Regions from separate parts of the Methylobacterium sp. 275MFSha3.1 genome, predicted to be linked through region 1. Evidence: predicted binding sites of a transcription regulator. Region 1 holds the regulator's gene; each other region holds the start of a gene.
The links. The regulator LexA, encoded in region 1, represses DNA repair genes until DNA is damaged. The targets are predictions, from matches to a motif close to TGTTCNNNNTGTGTTCNG.

Region 1 (7,444 bases):
TCAGCCGCTGGCTCTCGTCCGTGATGTCGGTGGAATCGTGGTAGAAGGCCGACAGGGCGCCCACCGAGGCGACCATGACGGCCATCGGGTGCGCGTCGCGGCGGAAGCCGGTGAAGAACCGGTTCATCTGGTCGTGCACCATGGTGTGGCGCGTGACCCGGTACTCGAAATCGGCCCGCTGGGCGGCGGTCGGCAGGGCGCCGAACAGCATCAGGTAGCAGGTCTCGAGGAAGTCGCCCTTCTCGGCGAGCTGCTCGATCGGGTAGCCGCGGTAGAGCAGCACGCCCTCGTCACCGTCGATGTAGGTGATCTTCGACTCGCACGAGGCCGTCGAGGTGAAGCCCGGGTCGAAGGTGAAGGCGCCGGTCTGGGCGTAGAGCTTGCCGATATCGATCACGTCCGGCCCGATCGTGCCGGTTTTCACCGGCAGTTCGATCGACTTGCCGTCCACGGTGATGGTGCTGGGTGCGCTCATGGATCGTGGACCCTTCTCTGGCGACGTGGCGGATGCCGGCCTCGGGCTGCCCGAGTCGGTCCCGGGGGCCTGAGCACACGCATTATGCTGCGGGTGCTCACAGCCATGGGTTACCCAAACGGCAGTGCAGCAGCAACGGGGTCGGTGACAACCCGCCCCCGTCGCCAAGCGAATTCCGCCAACCGATTTCCACCCAACGCAATCCGGGTCGGGGCCGGCAGTTCCCTGTCCGCTCCCGGTCCGCGCGCAGCGGTCCCAGCGCCGCCTCGTCCCTGCCCTCAGCCCGGCCTCAGCCCTGCGGCGCCTGATCCCCGAGGCGCGCCAGGCTTTCCTCCCGGCCGAGCACCGCCATCACGTCGAACAGGGGCGGGGAGGTGGTCCGGCCGGTGAGCGCCGCGCGCAGGGGTTGGGCCACCTGCCCGAGCTTGCAGCCGGCCGATTCCGCGTACTGCCGCACCGCGCCCTCGGTGGAGGTCGCGCTCCAGTCGGGCAGCGCCTCGAGCACCGGCCGCACCCCGGCGAGGCGTCCGCGCCCCTCGTCGGAGAGCAGGGCGCGGGCCTTGTCGTCGAGCGCCAGGGGCCGCTGGGCGTAGAGGTAGTAGGCGCTGTCGAGGAGCTCGATCAGCGTCTTGGCCCGCTCCTTCAGGCCCGGCATGGCCTGGACGAGCTTGTCCTTGAGATCGGGCCGCAGCGGCGCCGACAGGCCGCGCTCCGGCCCGACGTTGGGCAGGATGGTCTCGATCGCCGCGACGAGGTCGGAATCGGCGCTGGTGCGGATGTAGAGGCCGTTGAGGTTCGCAAGCTTGGCGAAGTCGAACCGCGCCGCGGAGCGTCCGACCGCGCCGAGGTCGAAGGCCGCGACCATCTCGTCGGTGGAGAAGACCTCCTGGTCGCCGTGGCTCCAGCCGAGCCGCACGAGGTAGTTGCGCAGGGCCGCCGGCAGGTAGCCGAGATCGCGGTAGGCCTCGACGCCGAGCGCGCCGTGGCGCTTCGAGAGCTTGGCCCCGTCCGCCCCGTGGATCAGCGGGATATGCGCCATCCTCGGGATGTCCCAGCCGAGGGCCGAGAAGATCTGGCTCTGGCGCGCCGCGTTGGTGAGGTGGTCGTCGCCGCGGATGATCTGCGTGACGCCCATGTCGTGGTCGTCGACCACGACGGCGAGCATGTAGGTCGGCGTCCCGTCCGAGCGCAGCAGGACGAGGTCGTCGAGGTCCTTGTTGGCCCAGGTCACGCGGCCCTGGACGGCGTCCTCGACCACGGTCTCGCCCTCGGTCGGGGCGCGCAGGCGGATCACCGGCTTGACCCCGGCGGGGGCCTCGGACGGGTCGCGGTCGCGCCAGCGGCCGTCGTAGCGCGGGGCGCGCCCCTCCGCGCGGGCGGTCTCGCGCATCTGCGTGAGCTCCTCGGCGGTGGCGTAGCAGTGATAGGCGCGGCCCGCGGCCAGCAGCTCCTCGGCGACCGCGCGGTGGCGCTCGGCGCGGGCGAACTGGAAGACCACGTCGCCGTCCCAGTCGAGGCCGAGCCAGGAGAGGCCGTCGAGGATCGCGTCGATCGCCCCCTTGGTGGAGCGCTCGCGGTCGGTGTCCTCGATGCGCAGCAGCATCTTGCCGCCGGTGTGGCGGGCGTAGAGCCAGTTGAACAAGGCCGTGCGGGCCCCGCCGATATGCAGGTAACCCGTGGGCGAGGGGGCGAAGCGCGTGACGACGGCTGAGGACATCGGTCCGGTATGTTCCGGGGCTGGTCGCGGACGGGGCGCGACGGACGGCGAAGGGGCGGCGGAGCGGCGAGGGGCTCGACAGGGCGCCCGTAGCACGAAGAACCCGCTGTAGCACGGGCCGGTGGATGCGTTAAGAATCGCCCGCAGAATCGCCCGGCCCCGACGACAGGTCGCGCGGAGCGGGGCGGCGGCGATGCGGCGGATCGGCGCGAGGCGGGCGGACGGCGCGGTCGCGCTGATCGGCCCGCGCGCCCGAGCCCTTCCCGCCGCCCTCCTGGCTGCCCTCCCGGCGCTCCGCGACTGGGTCGTCGCCGGCCTCGCCCGCGAGGCCGAGCAGCGCCGGCTGTTCCCCTGGCTGGCGGTGGCCTTCGGCGGCGGGATCCTGGTCTACTTCGCGGCGGCCGACGGCGCGCCGAGCCTCGCCGCCCCCCTGATCGCGGCCGGCCTCGCGCTGGCGCCGGTCCCCGTCCTCGGCGCGCGGCCGGCGGCCCTGGCGGCGGCGCTCGCGGTGGCGGCCGCGTTCCTCGGCTTCGCGGCGGCGACCTGGCGGGTCTCGCAGGTCGCCGCACCGATCCTCACCCGCACCACGATCGGCCCGCTCGTCGGAACGGTCGAGGCCCTGGACGAGCGCGAGGTCGGCGCCCGGCTGGTGATCCGGGTGGAGAGCTTCGCCGGCCTCGCGCCGGAGGCGCGGCCCGCCCGGGTCCGGGTCTCGTTCCGGAAGACGCCGATCCCGCGTCCCGGGGACGGCGTCGCCGCCACGGCCCGGCTGCTGCCGCCCCCGGAGGCGGCCCGGCCCGGCGGCTACGACTTCGCCCGGGACGCCTATTTCCAGGGGATCGGCGCGGTGGGCTCGCTGATCGGCACCGTCACCGTCCGGGAACCGTCCGGGCCGCCGCCGCTGGGCCTGCGGCTCGCCGCTGCGCTCGACGCGGCGCGCAACGGACTCACGCGCCGGATCGCGGAGGCCGCCGGCGGCCAGGCGGGCGCGGTGGCGGCGGCCCTGGTGACGGGCAAGCGCGGCCTCATCGGGCCGGCCACCAACGACGCGCTCCGCGCCGCCGGCATCTACCACGTGGTGTCGATCTCGGGCCTCCACATGGTGCTGGCCGCCGGCGTGGTGTTCTGGCTGGTGCGGGCGCTCCTCGCCGCGGTGCCGCTCTGCGCGCTCCTCTGGCCGATCAAGAAGATCGCGGCCGGCTTCGCCATGGTCGGCGTCACCGCCTACTGCGCCTTCTCGGGCTGGGACATCGCGGCCGAGCGCTCGCTGATCATGACCCTGATCATGCTCGGCGCGATCCTGGTGGACCGGCCGGCCCTGTCGATGCGCAACCTCGCCCTCTCGGCGCTGATCGCGCTCGCCCGCGAGCCGGAGGGCCTGCTCGGCCCGAGCTTCCAGATGTCCTTCGGCGCCGTGGCCGGGCTGATCGCCTGCGCGCGGCTGATCGACGGGCGGCTGCTCGTGCGCCCGGGGGCCGGGCGGATCGGGCGGCTCGTCGGGACCGGCCTGTCGGCGATCACCGGGACCCTGGCCACGACCCTGGTGGCGCAGGTCGCGACGGCCCCCTTCGCCACCTACCACTTCCAGACGGTCCAGCCCTTCGGCCTCGTCGGCAACGCCCTGACCCTGCCGCTCGTCTCCCTGGTGGTGATGCCCGCCGCGGTGATCGGCTGCCTCGCCTATCCCTTCGCCCTCGACCGGCCGGTCTGGTGGCTGATGGGGCAGGCGGTGGCCGGGATGCTGGCGATCTCGGACTGGATCGCCGGGTTCGAGCGGGCGGTCCTGGTGCTGCCGGCCTTCGGCGCCGGGGCGCTGGCCCTGCTGACCGCCGGCCTGCTGCTGGGGACGCTGCCGGCCTCGCGCCTGCGCTGGCTCGCCGTGCCGCCGGTCCTGCTCGGGCTCGTCCTCGCGGCCCGGCCCGACCGCTACGACCTCTACGTCGACCGGCAGGGCGCCGGGGCCGCGGTGCGGGGCCCGGACGGGCAGCTCGCGGCCCTCGGCAGCCCTTCGGGCTTCGTCCTCGAGCAGTGGCTGAAGGCGGACGGCGACGGGCGGCGGTCCGCGGCGCTGATCGTCCGGTCGGGCAGCGGGCGCTGCGACCGGCTCGGCTGCACCGCCCGGCTGCCGGACGGGCGGGCGGTCGCCCTGGTCCGGGACCGGCGGGCCTTCCCGGAGGATTGCGCCCGCGCCGCGGTGCTGATCACGGGCCTCGCGGCGCCGCCCACCTGCACGGGGCCGCTGGTGATCGACCGGCGCGTCCTCGCCGCCCGCGGGGCCGTGGCCCTCCGGACCGACGGCGACGGCTTCGCCGCGCGCTACGCCCGGGACGACGGCCGCGCCGTGCCCTGGCGGCCGGCCGCGGGGCGCGGGCCGGGACCTCCGTCGCCGGTCACCGCGGAGCCGGGCGACCGCCCCGCGGAGAACGGGATCGCCGCGACGCCGGAGGCCGACGCCGCGCCGGGCGGAGACCTCGCCCCCGGCGACGCGCCGGCCGAGCCGCTTCAGTAGCGGCGGACGAGGCTCACGAGGCGGCCCTGGATCCGGACCCGGTCGGGCCCGAGCACGCGGGTCTCGTAGGCCGGGTTGGCGGCCTCGAGGGCGATCGACGAGCCGCGGCGGCGCAGGCGCTTGAGCGTCGCCTCCTCGTCGTCGATCAGCGCCACGATGATGTCGCCGGTATTGGCCGTCTCCTGCTTGCGGATGACCACGAGGTCGCCGTCCAGGATGCCCGCCTCGACCATCGAGTCGCCGCGCACCTCGAGGGCGTAGTGCTCGCCGCCGGCCACGAAGTCCGGCGACAGGGTGATGGCGTGGCTCTGGTTCTGGATCGCCGAGACGGGCGTACCGGCCGCGATCCGGCCCATGACCGGGATCGAGATGGCGCGGCCGGACTCGTCGATCATCCGCGTGCTCGCCGGGGCCGGCGGCTGCTTGGACTTACCGCCCTCGACCACGCTCGGCGTGAAGCGGCGCGGCTCGGCGGGGGCCTGAGTCGCCGGAGCGGCCTGGGTCAGGCTCTCGGGGATGCGGATCACCTCGATGGCGCGGGCCCGATTTGGGAGGCGCCGGAGGAAGCCGCGCTCCTCGAGCGCCGTGATCAGCCGGTGGATGCCGGATTTCGACTTGAGATCGAGGGCATCCTTCATCTCGTCGAACGACGGCGGGACACCGCATTCCTGCATCCGGCTCTGGATGAATCGCAGGAGGTCCAGCTGCTTGCGCGTGAGCATCGACGGGGGACTCGCGGCTTGGCGGACCGCCACGTGACGGTCTCCGAAACAAATCACGAACAGGTTAAACGTTCCGCAAGTGTTCCGCAAGAGCGGCACCGCTCGGCCCGGCGCGCCGCGGGCGCGCCCGCGGGAGAAGGTCGAGAAACGCATTGACGGCGCAAGCGGAGCCGTTTCAATGCATCGCGGCGCCCCGCCGGGAAGGCGGCGGATCCGGGGTGCGGGCTGGGACCCTCTTGGAATGACGAGGATGCGACGACCCGCAGCTCTGCTGCCCCTCGGCCTCGCCGCCCTCGGCCTCGCCGGCTGCACCACCGGATTCTCCTACATCTCGCGGAACTACGTGGCGCTCACTCCCCAGGTCGTCACGATCGGCTGCAAGGAGCCCTACGAGGTCTACGACAACCGGCAGCTGCGCCGGATGCTGATCGTGTCCAACGCCCTGCGCGAGTATACCGGCTGCAACCTGAGCGAGGTCCGGATCGATCCGGAGCCGGGCGCCACCCGGGTGAAGCGCTTCCGCACCGCCGCCCGGGCCTATCTCGACGAGACCGTGCGCGAGGATTGCCGGATCACTGGCGAGACCGTGTTCGATCCGCTGAAGACCGAGTTCGCCTACGCCTGCGACGCGCCGATCGAGAAGCGCGGCACCGTGGTCCCCCGCCTGCCGGGCCGCAATCCGGGCCTCGGCGTGCGCTGACCGGCCGGCGGCGCGCCCTCAGGCGCCCGGCTTCGGGAACGTCCGCTCCGCGGCGTCGCCGGCGGCGGCCAGCAGGGCGCGGGCGAAGGCCCGGGCCTCCGTCCGGTCGAGCACGATCGCGGCGGTGACCGGCGCACCGCCGAGGTCGGCGAGGGCGAGTTCCAGGCGCACCCCGTCGGGCACGGCGCTCGCCTGAAGGCTCCAGCCGGAGCCCCGGTCCGTGCTCTCCGCCATCGTGTTCCTCCCGCATGCCCGGCACGGCGCCGCGCGCCCACCGGAACGGCCAGGCCCGGGACCGCTCCCGGAGCCACGCTCCGGTCTTCCCTGCCTCGCCTGTCCGCGTTCCTCAAGGCCACAGGCCGCGCGGGGGTGGAGATGCGCGCCGTCGCGGATGCCGGCGGCCGCATCGCGGCGATACGGGGCGGCACGGGGCGGCACGGGGCTGCGCCCGCGCCGCGGCGCGGGCGAGGGCAGGGGCGGCCGGGATGGGGGCCGGCCTCGGGGCGATTGACGCGAGGCCGCCGATGATGTCTCCCGCGGGCTCCGATCAGGTGGAGTTCGAACATGCAAGAGATCTGGTTCCGCACGGGCGAGGCCACGGTGCTGGCGGCCGAGGGCCAGTACACCGACGCCATGCCGGAGGTGCTGATCGGCTCGGTGCGCGGCCCGGTCGGTCAGGCCTTCGCGTCGATGATGGGGCAGGTCCAAGGCCACACGCGGATGTTCGTGGTGCGCGACCTCAACCAGCTCGTGCGCCCGGCCACGATGATGACCACCAAGGTCACGATCCACACGGCCGAGTATGCCGAGCTCCTCGGCGGCGTGGTCCAGGCCGCCACCGGCGACGCGATCGTGGACTGCATCATCGAGGGCATCCTGCCGAAGGACGGGCTCGACGAGCTGTGCATGATCATCATGATCTGGCTCGATCAGCGCTGCGCCGAGGACGACAACCTCGACCAGAAGGACCTCTACCGGACCAACTACGAGGCCACGAAACTCGCCATCGCCCGCGCCCTCAAGGGCGAGCCCACGGTCGACGAGCTGATCGCCAACCGGAAGACCGTGAAGCACTACGCGCTCGACGGCGTGATCGAGTACTGAGCGGGCCCGCGTCGCGCATCCTGCCGGCTCAGGTCCGCCTCAGCCCGGCGGGATGCGCCCCACCGAGCAGAGGGTCCGCATCGCGCTGCTGCCCGGGTCGGTGTAGCAGGACGCCGACCAGCCGTTCTGCTGGATGAACGACTTGCGCCGCTCCGCCAGCGCGGTCCGGTAGGCGGTGGCGATGATCGGCTCGACGGTCGCGGCCGGTTGGCCGACG
Region 2 (7,444 bases), on a different contig from region 1:
TGCGGAACTTAATACCGGCCCAAGGCCGAAGGTTCCGCCCCGCGCTCGTCCGCCTGTGGAGAGCGTCACGACGTTCCGTGCGCGGCCGAATACGCGATGCAACTGGCGCACCAGTGCGATTCGCGCCCGACGATTGCGCGCCGGGTGTGACTAAGGGGTGACGGTCGGTGAAGGGGCTTCGAAAAAGCCGCGCGGCTGGCGCGGATGCATCAGGTTCGGGACGGTGGTGTCGCGGTAACGCGGCATCCGGCACGGTCGCGATCCTCCCCGCCCGCGCGGGCGAAGCCGGCCGACCCTGCCGCCCTGACACGTCCGGGCTTGGTCGGCGGGACTAGCTCGATCCGGCCTGGACGAAGCTGTCGAGGACCATCTTCCGGCCGGCCTTGTCGAAGTCAACGGTCAGCTTGTTGCCGTCGACCGCCGCGACCGTTCCGGGGCCGAACTTGGTGTGGAAGACCCGCTGGCCGCCCTGGAAGGCCGAGGGCGCGCCCGTCGACTTGGCGATCAGCTCGCCCTCGATCTGGCGGGGACCGCCGGACTGGCCCCCGGACCGGCCGCCCGGGCCCGCCGAGCGGAAGCCGCCTCCGGACCCCGATCCGAACCCGGACCGGCCGCCCGGCGCGGTGTTGGCCTGCGCGCGCTGCCAGCCCGGCGTGCCGTAGCTCGATCCGAACGGCGTCGGGTTGCGGTCGAACCGCGAGGCGCCGGCGGAGAAGTGCGCCGGGGCCTCGACCACGTCGACCGCCGTCTCGGGCAGCTCGTCGATGAACCGGGACGGGATGGTCGAGGACCAGAGCCCGTGGATGCGCCGGTTGACCGCGAAGGACAGCTTCGCGCGCTTGCGCGCCCGGGTCAGCCCGACATGGGCGAGGCGCCGCTCCTCCTCCAGGCCCGCCCGGCCGCTCTCGTCGAGCGCGCGCTGGTTCGGGAACAGGCCGTCCTCCCAGCCGGGGAGGAACACGGTGTCGAACTCGAGCCCCTTGGCTGCGTGGAGCGTCATCAGCGAGACCCGCTCGGCGCCCTCCGCCTCCGAGGCCTCCATCACCAGGGAGACGTGCTCCAGGAAGGCCGCGAGGTCGGGGAACTCCTCCATGGAGCGGACGAATTCCTTCAGGTTCTCCAGCCGGCCGGCGGCGTCGGCGGAGCGGTCCTTCTGCCACATCTCGGTGTAGCCGGACTCCTCCAGGATGGTCTGCGCGACCTCGCTGTGCGGCTGCGTCTCCGCGAGCCGCGCCCATCGCGAGAAACTCTCGGTCAGCGCCCGCAGGGTCGAGCGGACCCGGGGCTTCAGCTCGTCGGTCTCGCACAGGCGCGCGGCGGCGATGCGCAGAGGCAGCCGGTTGGCGCGGCCGTAGGTGTGGAGCTGCTGCAGAGTGGCGTCGCCCAGGCCGCGCTTGGGCGTGTTCACGATCCGCTCGAAGGCGAGGTCGTCGCTGACGTTCACGGTGGCGCGCAGGTAGGCCAGCGCGTCGCGGATCTCGGCGCGCTCGTAGAAGCGCGGGCCGCCGATGACCCGGTAGGGCAGCCCGAGCTGGACGAACCGGTCCTCGATCTCGCGCATCTGCGCCGAGATCCGCACCAGCACGGCGATCTCCGACAGGGGATGCTGCTTGGACTGGAGGGACTCGATCGACTCGGCGAGCATCCGCGCCTCCTCCTCGGAATCCCACGCGCCCGTCACGGTGACGCGCTCGCCCGGCTCGTCGTCGGTGCGCAGGGTCTTGCCGAGGCGGCTCTCGTTCCTGGCGATCAGCCCCGAGGCGGCGGCCAGGATGTGGCCCGTGGAGCGGTAGTTGCGCTCCAGGCGCACCACCACCGCGCCCGGGAAGTCGTGCTCGAAGCGCAGGATGTTGTCGACCTCGGCCCCGCGCCAGCCGTAGATCGACTGATCGTCGTCGCCGACGCAGGCGATGTTCTTCCGGGACTGCGCCAGGAGGCGCAGCCACAGGTACTGGGCGACGTTGGTGTCCTGGTACTCGTCGACCAGGATGTAGCGGAACCGGTCCTGGTAATTGGCCAGGACGTCGGGGTTCTCCCGCCAGAGCTTGAGGCAGAGCAGCAGGAGATCGCCGAAATCGACGGCGTTCAGCGTCGCGAGCCGGGCTTGGTAGGCGGTGTAGAGGGCGCCGCCCTTGCCGAACGCGAAGGCCGCGGCCTCGCCCGGGGGCACCTGCTCGGGGCCGAGGCCGCGGTTCTTCCAGCCGTCGATGGCGTGGGACAGGGCCCGGGCCGGCCAGCGCTTCTCGTCGACGTTCTGGTCGGCGATGACCTGCTTCATCAGCCGGAGCTGGTCGTCGGTGCCGAGGATGGTGAAGTCGGATTTCAGCCCGACCAGCTCGGCGTGGCGGCGCAGGATCTTGGTGCCGATGGCGTGGAAGGTGCCCAGCCAGGGCATGCCCTCGCCGGCCGGCCCGATCAGCGCGCCGATCCGGTGCTTCATCTCCCGGGCGGCCTTGTTGGTGAAGGTCACCGCCAGGATGTCGAAGGGGCGCGCCCGGTTGGTGGCGATCAGGTGGGCGATGCGGGTGGTCAGCACCCGGGTCTTGCCGGTGCCGGCCCCGGCCAGCACCAGGACCGGGCCCTCCGTGGTCTCGACGGCGCGGCGCTGCTCGGGGTTGAGGCCCTCGAGGTAGGCGGCCGCGTCGCGCCGGAGGGCGCCCATGGCGCGGGCGGCGATGGACGTGGCGGGCGCGCCGTCCCCGGCGGGTTGCGGATGCGGGCGGTTCTGCATCCCGCTTCCCTGGACCAAATCGCGAACGGCGTCGAGGCCGTTCGCGCCGCGGCGGGGGCGCGGAGCCATGAAGCGCGGCTGTCCGCGCCGGGATGATCCGCGTCCTCCGGGCGCGTCGCGCTCCGCGGCCGATCGCGCGATCCATAGGCCGCGGGCCCGGGATGCCCGAGGAACCTCGCGCGTGCCCCGACCGCCGCTCGGGACCGTGGCATCGCCGCTGGCGCCCCCGGCGGCTTATCGTGCTATGGCCGTGGCGACTGACTCGCGGGGGCACGCGGGGCACGGCGGCCCGGTGAGGTCGCGGCCTCGCGCAGAGATGGTGCGGAACGGGACCATTGCGTGATCTTCTGACCGCGCTGGCGTGCGCCGTCATCCTGGTTCTCGTGGCGGCGCTCGCGGTCCCGCCCTTCGTCGACTGGCAGGCCCATCGCGGGCTCGTCGAGCGGGCGCTCGCCCGGTCCCTGGGCGTTCCGGTCCGGACCGACGGCCGGATCGAGGTCCGCCTGCTGCCGTCGCCGCGGCTGCGCGTCGACCGCCTCCACCTCGGCGCCGATCCGGACCGCCCCAGCCTCGATGCCCGGTTCGTCAAGGCCGAGATCGCCCTGGCGCCGCTCCTCAAGGGCGAGTTCCGCTTCACCGAGACCCGGATCGGCCGGGCCGAGATCAAGCTCCCGGTCGCCGGCCCGGACACGCTGAAGCTGCCGCCCGATTTCGGCGGGGCCCTGCGCGACCGCGACCTCGCCATCGAGAACCTGCACATCCAGCAGTTCCTCGTCACCACGCAGGTCCCCGCCACCGGGCGGACCGACCAGCTCTACGTCCAGGACCTGCGCCTGCAGGCGCCGGCCCTGGTCGGGCCCTGGCGGATCGAGGGGACGAGCGGCGGCGTCCCGTTCCGGGCGGTCAGCGGCACGCCGGGACCGGACGGGCGCCTCGCCGCCAAGATCTCCGGCGGCGGCGACGCGATGCCGCGCTTCGAGGCGGACGCGCGGTTCGGCCTCGTCCCCGCCGAATCCGGCGGCGCCCAGGTCGAGGCCGAGGGCTCCGCCCGCCTCGTCGTCGGGCCGCCGACCCAGGCGGCCGGCGCCTACCTGCCGTTCTCGCTGGCCGGCACCTTCAAGGCCCGGGGCACGCAGGTGCGCTTCGAGGCCGTCGACCTCGCCATCGACCCCGGCGGCCGGGCCCTGCGGCTCGGCGGCACCGGACGGCTCGACCTGCGCCAGTGGCGCGCCGGCCTGACCCTGGACGCCCGCCGCCTCGACCTCGACGCCTTCCTGGCCTCGGCGGAGGGGCAGAGCCTGATCGCCCGCGGCCTGCCGCGCTCGGCCGGCAGCCTGCCGGCGATGCTCGACCTCGACCTCACCGTGGGCAGCGCCGTGCTGGGCGGCGAGGAATGGTCGAACCTCGCCCTCACCGGCACCCTGGAGCGGGCCGGCGGCCTGCTGCTGCGCCGCTTCGCGGTGACCGGCCCGGCCGAGTCCACCGTCACGGCGAGCGGGCAGGTCGAGACGGCGCCGCTGCGCTTCTCCGGCCCGGTGGCGCTCGCCGCCCCCGACTCGGATGCGCTCGGCCGCTACCTGCGCCGCCTCGGCGCCGAGGGGCCGCTCGTCGCGCTGCTCGACGGGCGGAAGATCGAGGCCGCCGCCGACCTGTCGGCCGCCGGGACCGGCCTATCCCTGCGCAACATGCGCCTCGGCCTCGGGCCGGCGCGGATCACCGGGAACGCCCGCTACACCGCCGCCGAGGGCGCCGAGCGCGGGCGGTTCGAGGCCCAGATCCGCGCCACCGGCCTCGACATCGCCGGCCTGCCGCCCCTCGGGACGACCCTCGGCACCCTGCGCGACACCGACCTCGCCCTGACGCTCGAGGCGAAGGACGTCCGGTTCGGCACCGCGGGCTCCGGTACCGGCACGATCGCGGCGCGGATCCAGTCGGACGGCGCCGGCCTGACGGTCGACAGCCTCGACGTCACCGACCTCGCCGGCGCCAGCGCCCGGCTGTCCGGGCAGATCGGCGCGGACGGGACCGGCCGCGTCTCCGGGCGCCTCAAGGCGCCGGCGGCGGCGCCGCTGCTCGGCCTGCTCGAGCGGGTCTGGGTGGGCGAGATCCGCCTGCTGCCCGCCTTCCTGCGGGACGCGCCCCTCGACCTCGCCGTCACCCTCGACCGGGAGGGCGGCGCGGCCGCGGCCCTGCGGACCCAGGCCCGGGGCAGTGCCGGCGGCGGCACCCTCGACCTGACGCTCGCGAGCCGCGGCACGCGGATCGAGGGCGGCGCTGCCACCCTCACGGCGCCGCGGGCGGGGGCGTGGTTCGGCCGCACCGACCTCGCCGGCCTGCAGCAACCTGCCGAGCTGCGCCTGACAGCCGAGCGGCCGGAGGGCCAGACCCTCGCCCTGACGGCGAACGGCACGGTCGCGGGCCTGCGCCTCGGTACGGGCCGCCCGATCCTGGTCGGTCCCGACTTCGTCCCCACCGGCGGCACGCTCCGCGCCGAGACGGCCGATCTGGCGCCGTTCCTGACGCTGGCCGGCGCCGCGACCCTGGCACCGGGGGCGTGGCCGGCCGACCTCACCGTCACGCTGTCGCGGCAGCAGGGCGAGGCCGCCGCCGCGCTCGCCGGCACGGTCGCGGGCGCGGGGGTGAACGGGACGCTGCTGCGGTCGGCAGGCGGTGCCCTTCACGGCCGCCTCGCCCTCGACCGGCTGTCGATCCCGCAGCTCGCGGCCGCCCTGGTGATCCCGCCGGGGGCGAACGGCGCGTTCGGCCCGCCGACCGCCCACCCGGCCCTGTCCCTCGACGCCCGCGTGGCCAGCCTGGATCTCGGCCGCGGCCTCGTCGCCACCGACGCGACCGCTGCCCTCGGCCTCGCCGACGCGGGCCTGACCCTGCGCGACCTGACCGGCAAGCTCGCCGGCGGCCGCCTCGCGGGCTCGGTGACGATCGCCCGGCTCGGGGCCGGCGCCTCGGTCTCGGGCTCGGGCAGCCTCGACGGCGCGGCGCTCCCCACCCTGGCCGGCGGCCCGTTCGGCGGCCGCCTGAGCGCCGACCTGCGCTTCGCCGCCACGGCCGAGACCCTGCCGGGCCTCGCCGACAGCCTCTCGGGCAGCGGCGCGCTCACCCTGACGGACCTGAGCCTGCCCGCGGCCGATCCCGCGGCGCTCGGCCGCGCTCTCGCCCGCGCGGCCGAGATGGACGACCCGCTCCGCGAGGGCCGGCTCCAGGCGCTCGTCACCGAGGAGCTCGCCCGGGGCGGCGCGCAGGCGCGCGGATCCGCCCAGGCCGCCGCCACGATCGTGGGGGGCGTGCTGCGGGCCGGGCCATTCGACCTCGATCTCGGGCCGGCCCGCTGGGTCGGCACCGTCGGCTACGACCTGCGCGCCGGGCGCCTCGACGCCCGCGGCACGCTCGCGGGCGGCCCGGTGCCCCGCGGCTGGAATGCCGGGCCGCCCGCGGTCCAGTTCGGCCTGACCGGGCCGCTCGGCGCGCCCGAGCGGGTGCTCGACGTCGGCACCCTGTCGAACGGCCTCGCGGCCTTCGTGCTGCAGCGCGAGCTGGAGACGATCGAGCTGACCGAGGCCGACCAAGTGGAGCGGCAGCGCCGCCGCGCCCGGATCGAGATGGATCGGGCCCGCGCGGCGGCCCTCAAGGCCGCGGCCGAGAAGGCCGCTGCGGACAGGACTGCCGCCGACAAGGCCGCCGAGGAGGCGGCGAGGCGGCCGCGCAACCCGGAGGAGGGTGCTGCCCAGCCACCGGCGCCGGCCGAGGCCCGGCCGTGAGGCCGGCCGCGTCCTGAGGGCGGGGGTGGGGCTGGCCAGCGTGACGGCCTCAGGCGCAGCACCCCGTGGAGCGCCGCGCCCGCACGGGAGGCGGCTCTACGCCTTCCCCACCGCCATGAGCGCGAAGGCGTAGATCAGCGCCACCTCCTCCAGCCGGTCGAACCGGCCGGCGGCGCCGCCGTGGCCGGCCTCCATGTTGATCCGCAGGAGCACCGGCCCGCCGCCCGTCATGGTGGCGCGCAGCCGCGCGACCCACTTGGCCGGCTCCCAGTAGGTCACCCGCGGGTCGGTCAGCCCGCCGAGCGCCAGGATCGCCGGGTAGTCCTTGGCGGCGACGTTGTCGTAGGGCGAGTAGGACAGGATCGTCCGGAAGGCGGCCTCGCTCTCGCCCGGGTTGCCCCATTCGGGCCATTCCGGCGGCGTCAGCGGCAGCTCCGCGTCGAGCATGGTGTTGAGCACGTCGACGAAGGGCACGTCGGCGACGATGCCGGCGAACAGCTCGGGCGCGAGGTTGGCCACAGCCCCCATCAGCATCCCGCCCGCCGACCCGCCATGGGCGACGATGCGTTTCTCGGACGTGTAGCGCGCGTCGATCAGAGCGCGGGCGCAGGCGATGAAGTCCGTGAAGGTGTTGGGCTTCCTCTCGCGCTTGCCGTCGAGGTACCAGCGCCAGCCCTTCTCGGTGCCGCCGCGGATATGAGCGATCGCGTAGACGAAGCCGCGGTCGACGAGACTCAGCAGGTTCGTGCGAAACGCCGCCGGCATCAGCGTGCCGTAGGAGCCGTAGCCGTAGAGCAGCAGCGGCGCGCCGCCGTCGAGGGCGAGGTCCCGGCGGTGCAGCAGCGAGATCGGCACCTGCTCGCCGTCCGGCGCGGTGGCGAAGAGCCGCCGGGTCACGTAGGCGTCCGGGTCGTGGCCGCTCGGCACCGCCTGCCGC
Region 3 (7,444 bases), on a different contig from region 1:
GCCGATCGCGGTCAGCACCCCGGCCATCCGGGAGAGCGGCCGGGCGATGGCCGTGCCGAGCCAGACCGCGAGGCCGGCCGAGAGGGCGAACAGGGCGAGCCCGCCGGCGGCCCAGAGGGCCAGCATCCGCTCGGCGCGGGCGTGCGCCGCCCCCGCGGCCGCCACCAGGTCGGCGGTGAGCCGATCCTCCACGCCCTTGAGGGCGTCGATCCGCTGCGTGGCGAGGCGGAACCACCCCGGCGCGTCGCGGAAGGCCGGGGGCGTCCCCGGCATCGTCTCCTGCACGCCCGCGCGCAGGCGGGCGACCGCGCGGGACGGCTCGGTCGCCTCCGCGGCGTCGAGCAGGCTCGCCTGCCCCGCTTCGGCGCCGGCCCGGAACAGGCCGGCATAGGTCGCCTGGTCGGCCGCGAGGGTCGCGAGGCGGCGGGCGGCCGCGAGGTCGAGGGTGCCGGAGGCGAAGACCGCCGAGGCGGCGGCCCGCTCCTGGCCGGCGGCCTCCTTCAGCGCCAGGAAGGCCGCGTAGGCGTTCGCCCGGGCGGCGAGGCCGGCCTCGTCGATCGCGCCGCCCATGGCCCGCACCAAGCCGAGCCCCTCCCCGATCAGGCCCGTGTAGTAGGCCACGGCCTGCGGCGGGGCCGCCGTCAGGGCGTCGACCGCCCGGCGCTGCGCGGCCAGCCCGGTGAGCGCCCGCGCGAAGCCCTCACCGCGCGCCTGGAAGACCGGCCCGAAGCCCGTCGCGGCCTTCATGGCCTCGGGAAGCCCGGCGAGGGCCGCGTCGGTGCGCACGCGCTGGGCCGCCAGTTCCGGGCCGAACTGCGCGCCCTTCGCGCCCAGGAACAGGCTCGAGGCGCCGCGCTCCCGCTGGGCCTCGTGCACGAAGGCGCTGATCCGGGAGGCGAGGCCGACCAGGCCCTCCACCCGGCCCATCTCGGCGCGGCGCGCCCACTGGTCCGACACGGCGAGGCCCGCCGCCCCCGCGAAGGCGAGGCACGGGGCGAGCGCCACCGCCAGGATGCGGGCGCGGAGCGAGGCGAGGATCGGCATCGGAAGTTCTGGAACCGTCCGGCGGGAGATGCGCCACCTTCCGGCCAAGTCATAAAGATCCGGTTATGTGGTCGCGCCCATATTCGGCACCGGTTTGCCCAATCAGGCGGCGTTTTGAGTCGTATCTGCCAATTCCGCGTGCAGATCACCCCAGGTCTTCAGCGCGCGGATGACCGGATCGAGGGACCGCCCCCGCTCGGTCAGGCTGTATTCCACCTTCGGAGGAACCTCGGCGTAGACCGTCCGGGTGATCAGGCCGTCGGCTTCCATTTCGCGCAGCTGGTTGGTGAGCATGCGCTGGGTCACGCTGGCGAGGCGCCGCCGGATCTCGTTGAAGCGCAGGGTCCCCTCCAGCAGATGGTAGAGGATCACGCCCTTCCACTTGCCGTCGATGAGCCGGAGCGTCGCCTCGACGGCGCAGCCGGGGCTGCAGGCGCCCGTGTGGCGGCGGGTGCGGGGCATGGGCTGTCTCCGACGGTATCATTTCCGGCACTAGTGGCGTTTTATGTGCGTACTTGCGGCCCGTGAAGGCGGGCGGCATCTCCTGCGGCGACACTCCGAGGAGATCACCATGCGCGCCGTCGGCTACCGCAAGTCCCTGCCGATCACCGATCCCGAGGCCCTGGTCGACTTCGACCTGCCCCAGCCCGAGCCCGGCCCGCGCGACCTGCTGGTGAAGGTCGAGGCGGTCTCGGTGAACCCGGTCGACACCAAGGTCCGGCGGCGGGCCGAGCCGGAGGAAGGCGGCACCAAGGTGCTCGGCTGGGACGCGGCCGGCACCGTCGTCGCCGCCGGCGCGGAGGTCCAGGGTTTCGCCGCGGGCGACGCGGTGTTCTACGCGGGCGACCTCACCCGGCCGGGGACGAACGCCGAATACCATTGCGTCGATGCCCGCATCGTCGGGCACAAGCCGAAGAGCCTCGACTGGGCGCAGGCCGCCGCCCTGCCGCTCACCGCCATCACCGCCTGGGAGACCCTGTTCGACCGGCTCGACGTGGGCAAGCGGGTGCCGGGCGCGGCCCCGGCGCTCCTGATCGTCGGCGGCGCGGGCGGCGTCGGCTCGGTGGCGATCCAGCTCGCCCGGGAACTCACCGACCTCACCGTGATCGCCACCGCGTCGCGGCCTGAGACGGCGGCCTGGTGCCGGGACCTCGGCGCCCACCACGTGGTCGACCATTCCAGATCCCTGGCGGCGGAGGTGGCGGCCCTGGGGATCGGCGCGCCGGGCCTCGTCTTCTCCACGACCAGCACCGACGCCCACCTCGCCGCGATCGTGGAGCTGATCGCCCCGCAGGGCCGCCTCGCCCTGATCGACGATCCGGAGCGCCTCGACGTCGGGCTCCTCAAGCGCAAGAGCCTGTCGCTGCACTGGGAGTTCATGTTCACTCGCTCGATGTTCGCCACCGCCGACATCGCCGCCCAGGGGGCGCTCCTCGACGAGATATCCCGCCTCGTTGATTCCGGGCGCCTGCGCACCACCCTGGGGGAGCATTACGGGCGGATCGACGCCGCGAACCTGCGGCGCGCCCACGCGCTGGTCGAGAGCGGGCGCGCCAGGGGGAAGATCGTGCTCGAAGGGTTTTCCGATTGAGGAGGACGTGATGGCGGACGCGGCGGGGACCGGCCTCTTCGACGTGACGGCGCTGGCGGCGGGTCTGCCCGACAGCGCCGAGACCCTCCTGGTCGACACCTACCTGACCGACCGGGAGGCGGCGAGCGCCCGGGTGTTCCGGGTCTACCGGCCGACCCCGCCGCACTATCACGCCACCTGCGACGAGTACCTCTACTGCCTCTCGGGCCGCGGCCGGGTCTGGCTGGGCGATCCGGCCGCCGAGACGGCGTTCGGCCCGGGCCAGCTCCTGTTCTTCGAGAAGGGCACGGTCCACGCGATGCCGGCGCTCGAGCCCGGGGACCCGGTGGTGTTCCTGTCGATCGACACGCCCCGGCGGGCGCCGACCGACATCGTCTTCGTGAACCCGGAGGACGGAACGCCCGCCACCTTCATGGCGCGCAACGCCGAGGCGTGAGGGGTCACACCCGCAGGGACCGGCCGGCCGCCGCCACGCCGAGGAGCAGCGCCGCCACGATCAGCAGGGACGCGGGCAGGCCGAGCGCCTGCGCGGCGAAGCCGATCAGCGCGGGCCCCGCCAGCACCCCGGCATAGCCCAGCGTCGTCACCGCCGGCACCGCCACGCGCGCGGGCATCGCGGTCTGGCGCCCCGCCGCCGTGAACAGGACCGGGACGATGTTGGCGCAGCCCGCCCCGACCAGGGCGTAGCCGGCGAGCGCCGCCTCCCAGGCCGGGATGACGACCGAGAGCGCGAGGCCGGCCGCCGCCAGCAGGCCGCCGAGGATCACCACGGGCCGCCGGCCGAGGCGGGCCACGATCGCATCCCCGCCGAGCCGGCCGGCCGTCATGGTGACCGAGAAGGAAGCGTAGCCGAGCGCCGCCCAGGCCGGATCGAGCCCGCGCTGCTGGATCAGGAACACCGCGCTCCAGTCGAGGGCCGAGCCCTCGGTCAGGAACACCACGAAGCAGAGCAGGCCCAGCACCAGCACCGGGCCGCGGGGCAGCGCGAAGGCGGGCCCGCCGCTTCCCCCTGTCCCGCCGGCCGGAAGGATGCCCGGCCAGGCGGCCGCGAACAGGGCCACGATGCCGGCGACCAGGATCAGCACGCTCCAGCCGGCGCCCAGGCCGGTGCCCATCAGGACGCTGGCCAGCAGCGCCCCCAGGATGCAGCCGAGGCTGTAGAGACCGTGGAAGCCCGACATCATCGGGCGCCCGGCGGCGCGCTCCACCGCGACGGCCTGCAGGTTCATGACGCAGTCCACCGCCCCCATCCCGGCCCCGAACAGCAGCAGCGCCCCGGTGAGCGGCACGAGCCCGGAGCCCACGGCCAGCACCGGCAGGGCGAGGCCGATCGCGAGCGTGCCGGCGAGCAGGACCGGCCGGAAGCCGAGCCGCGCGGCCGCGGCCCCGGCGCTCGGCATCGCCAGGATCGAGCCGACGCCGAAGGTGAGGAGCAGCAGGCCGAGCCCCGCCGCGTCGAGGCCGGCGCGGTCCTTCACCAGCGGCACCAGGGGCGCCCAGGTGGCGTTGGCGAGGCCGACGATCAGGAACAGCAGCCGGGTGGACAGGCGCTGCTGGGGGGCCGTGCGGTCGTCGGAACCGCGGAGGGCGGCCGGATCGGTCGCGTCGCATGCTGGCATCGATACCTGTCGGGATGTGGATCTGAGGGCGGGATACGGCGACGTGGATCTCGGCGCCCGCGGTGCAACACCGAAGGTGGGCCAAGGTTTGGCGAATCGAGCTACGGCGAAGCTGGGGCCACCGGACTCCGATCGCGGCCGCTGGCTCCACCGCGTCATCGCTTCGCTGCGCTCGCGAAGACGGTCGCGCGTTCACCGAGCGGTTGCCGACGTACGCGTTTCGTTCTAGCAAGGGCGGCGCATGACGGGCCTGCGTCCCGCCGGCCGCATCTTGCCGCGGGCCCCCTCGGGCTCGACATGAGCCGGAGCGGCGGCTGGCCCGCGCGCGAATCCGTCCGACTTCGTCGATGCCTCGGTCGACGCCTCGAAAGACCGCCGCCCTCATGGCCAAAGCCCAAGCTGGAAGTCGTGCCGCAAGCCGCGTCGGTGCTGCCCAAGCCGCACCGAAAGCTGCCGCCAAAGCGCCTTCCAAGACGGCTCCGAAAGCCCCGGCGACGGCCAAGGCGCCCCAGTCCAAGGCGCCCGAGTCCAAGCCGGTTCGCGCGAAATCCAGCCCCCCCGGCGCGCGGAACGAAGCCGCCATCGACGCCAAGCTGGAGGCCCTGTTCGACGCCGCGCCGGCCCCCGTCGAGGACCGGCGGGTCATCGCGATCCGCGGCGCCCGGGAGCACAATCTCAAGAACGTCGACCTGACCATCCCGCGGGACAAGCTCGTGGTCTTCACCGGGCTCTCGGGCTCGGGCAAGTCGTCGCTCGCCTTCGACACGATCTACGCGGAGGGGCAGCGCCGCTACGTCGAGTCGCTCTCGGCCTATGCCCGCCAGTTCCTGGAGATGATGTCCAAGCCCGACGTCGACCAGATCGACGGGCTGTCGCCGGCGATCTCGATCGAGCAGAAGACCACCTCGAAGAACCCCCGCTCGACCGTGGGGACGGTGACCGAGATCTACGACTACATGCGCCTGCTCTGGGCGCGGGTCGGCATCCCCTACTCGCCGGCCACCGGCCTGCCGATCGAGAGCCAGACCGTCCAGCAGATGGTCGACCGGGTGCTGGAGCTGCCGGAGAAGACCCGGCTCTACCTGCTGGCGCCCGTGGTCCGCGGGCGGAAGGGCGAGTACCGCAAGGAGATCGCCGAATATCAGAAGAAAGGCTTCCAGCGGCTGCGCGTGAACGGCGAATACTACGCCATCGACGATGTCCCGAAGCTCGACAAGAAGTTCAAGCACGACATCGACGTGGTGGTGGACCGGATCGTGGTCCGGGCCGATATCGGCTCGCGGCTGGCCGAGTCCTTCGAGACCGCGCTGGAACTCGCCGACGGCGTCGCCGAGATCGTGTTCGCCGACGCCCCCGAGGGCGAGGCGCCGCGGACCGTCACCTTCTCGTCGCGCTTCGCCTGCCCGGTCTCGGGCTTCACCATCGCGGAGATCGAGCCGCGGCTGTTCTCGTTCAACAACCCGTTCGGCGCCTGCCCGACCTGCAGCGGCATCGGCCACGAGATGCGGATCGATCCCGAGCTGGTGATCTCCGACCCTGGCTTAAGCCTGAAGCGCGGCGCGGTCGGCCCCTGGGCGAAGTCGACCTCGCCCTATTACGGCCAGACGCTCGAGGCGCTCGCCGAGCATTTCGGCTTCAAGACGGGCGTCCCCTGGCAGAGCCTGTCGGAGACGGCCCGCGCCATCGTGCTCTACGGCTCGGGCAAGCAGGCGGTGCGCTTCGCCTACGACGACGGCTTGCGCAAGTACACGGTCAACAAGCCCTTCGAGGGCGTGATCCCGAACCTGGAGCGCCGCTACAAGGAGAGCGACTCGGACGCCGTGCGCGAGGAGATCGGGCGCTTCATGAGCGAGACGCCCTGCGCCGCCTGCGGCGGCAAGCGGCTGAAGCCCGAGGCTCTGGCCGTGAAGGTCGCCATGGCGGACATCGCCGACGTGACCGCCCTCTCGGTCTCCGAGGCGCACCGGTGGTTCTCGGACCTGCCCGGGAAGCTGACCGCGAAGCAGAACGAGATCGCGGTCCGGATCCTGAAAGAGATCCGCGACCGGCTGAGCTTCCTGGTGGATGTCGGCCTGGAATACCTGACGCTCGCCCGCGGCTCCGGCTCGCTCTCGGGCGGCGAGAGCCAGCGCATCCGCCTCGCCTCGCAGATCGGCTCCGGCCTGACCGGCGTGCTCTACGTGCTGGACGAGCCCTCGATCGGCCTGCACCAGCGCGACAACGAGCGGCTGCTCGGCACGCTCAAGCGCCTGCGCGACCTCGGCAACTCGGTGATCGTGGTCGAGCACGACGAGGACGCGATCCTGCAGGCCGATTACGTGGTCGATGTCGGCCCGGGCGCCGGCATCCACGGCGGCGAGATCATCGCGCAGGGCACCCCCGCGGAGGTGCTGGCGAACCCCGCCTCGCTCACCGCCAAGTATCTCACGGGCGCGATGGCGGTGCGCACCCCGACCGCCCGCCGCAAGGGCCGGAAGGGCAAGCTCGGCCTGTTCGGCGCGCGGGGCAACAATCTCAAGGACGTGGACGTCGAGATCCCGCTCGGCACCTTCACGTGCATCACCGGCGTCTCGGGGGGCGGCAAGTCCACCCTGGTGATCGACACCCTCTACAAGGCCATCGCCAAGAAGCTGAACGGTGCCCTGGAGCACCCGGCCCCCTACGGGCGGCTGGAGGGGCTGGAGCACCTCGACAAGGTCATCGACATCGACCAGTCGCCGATCGGCCGCACGCCGCGCTCGAACCCCGCCACCTATATCGGCGCCTTCACGCCGATCCGCGACTGGTTCGCGGGCCTGCCCGAGGCCAAGGCGCGGGGCTACCAGCCCGGGCGCTTCTCGTTCAACGTCAAGGGCGGGCGCTGCGAGGCCTGCTCGGGCGACGGCGTCATCAAGATCGAGATGCACTTCCTGCCGGACGTCTACGTCACCTGCGACGTCTGCAAGGGCAAGCGCTACGACCGCGAGACCCTGGAGGTGAAGTACCGGGGCAAGTCCATCGCCGACGTGCTCGACTCCACCGTCGAGGAGGCGGCCGAGCTGTTCAAGGCGGTGCCGGCGATCCGCGACAAGCTCGAGACCCTGAAGCGGGTCGGCCTGCACTACGTCCATGTCGGCCAGCAGGCCACCACCCTGTCGGGGGGCGAGGCGCAGCGCGTGAAGCTCTCCAAGGAGCTGTCGAAGCGCGCCAC

Region 2: the regulator LexA is predicted to act here: its motif matches at 2,742-2,759, upstream of BLW78_RS01935 (ATP-dependent helicase).
Region 3: the regulator LexA is predicted to act here: its motif matches at 4,465-4,482, upstream of uvrA (excinuclease ABC subunit UvrA).

The regions. Positions count from the first base shown of each region.
Region 1 is NZ_FNWP01000010.1:83,030-90,473, reverse strand. Features, by position in the region: gene gltA (citrate synthase) at 1-475, opposite strand, end outside; gene gltX (glutamate--tRNA ligase) at 765-2,192, opposite strand; gene BLW78_RS13785 (ComEC/Rec2 family competence protein) at 2,386-4,701, shown strand; gene lexA (transcriptional repressor LexA) at 4,695-5,423, opposite strand; gene BLW78_RS13775 (hypothetical protein) at 5,674-6,123, shown strand; gene BLW78_RS13770 (hypothetical protein) at 6,142-6,357, opposite strand; gene fae (formaldehyde-activating enzyme) at 6,688-7,227, shown strand; gene BLW78_RS13760 (hypothetical protein) at 7,267-7,444, opposite strand, start outside.
Region 2 is NZ_FNWP01000002.1:415,394-422,837, forward strand. Features, by position in the region: gene BLW78_RS01935 (ATP-dependent helicase) at 332-2,731, opposite strand; gene BLW78_RS01940 (AsmA family protein) at 3,067-6,507, shown strand; gene BLW78_RS01945 (S9 family peptidase) at 6,604-7,444, opposite strand, start outside.
Region 3 is NZ_FNWP01000004.1:52,024-59,467, forward strand. Features, by position in the region: gene BLW78_RS05280 (methyl-accepting chemotaxis protein) at 1-1,044, opposite strand, end outside; gene BLW78_RS05285 (winged helix-turn-helix transcriptional regulator) at 1,147-1,506, opposite strand; gene BLW78_RS05290 (zinc-binding alcohol dehydrogenase family protein) at 1,616-2,635, shown strand; gene BLW78_RS05295 (cupin domain-containing protein) at 2,646-3,071, shown strand; gene BLW78_RS05300 (MFS transporter) at 3,076-4,254, opposite strand; gene uvrA (excinuclease ABC subunit UvrA) at 4,638-7,444, shown strand, end outside.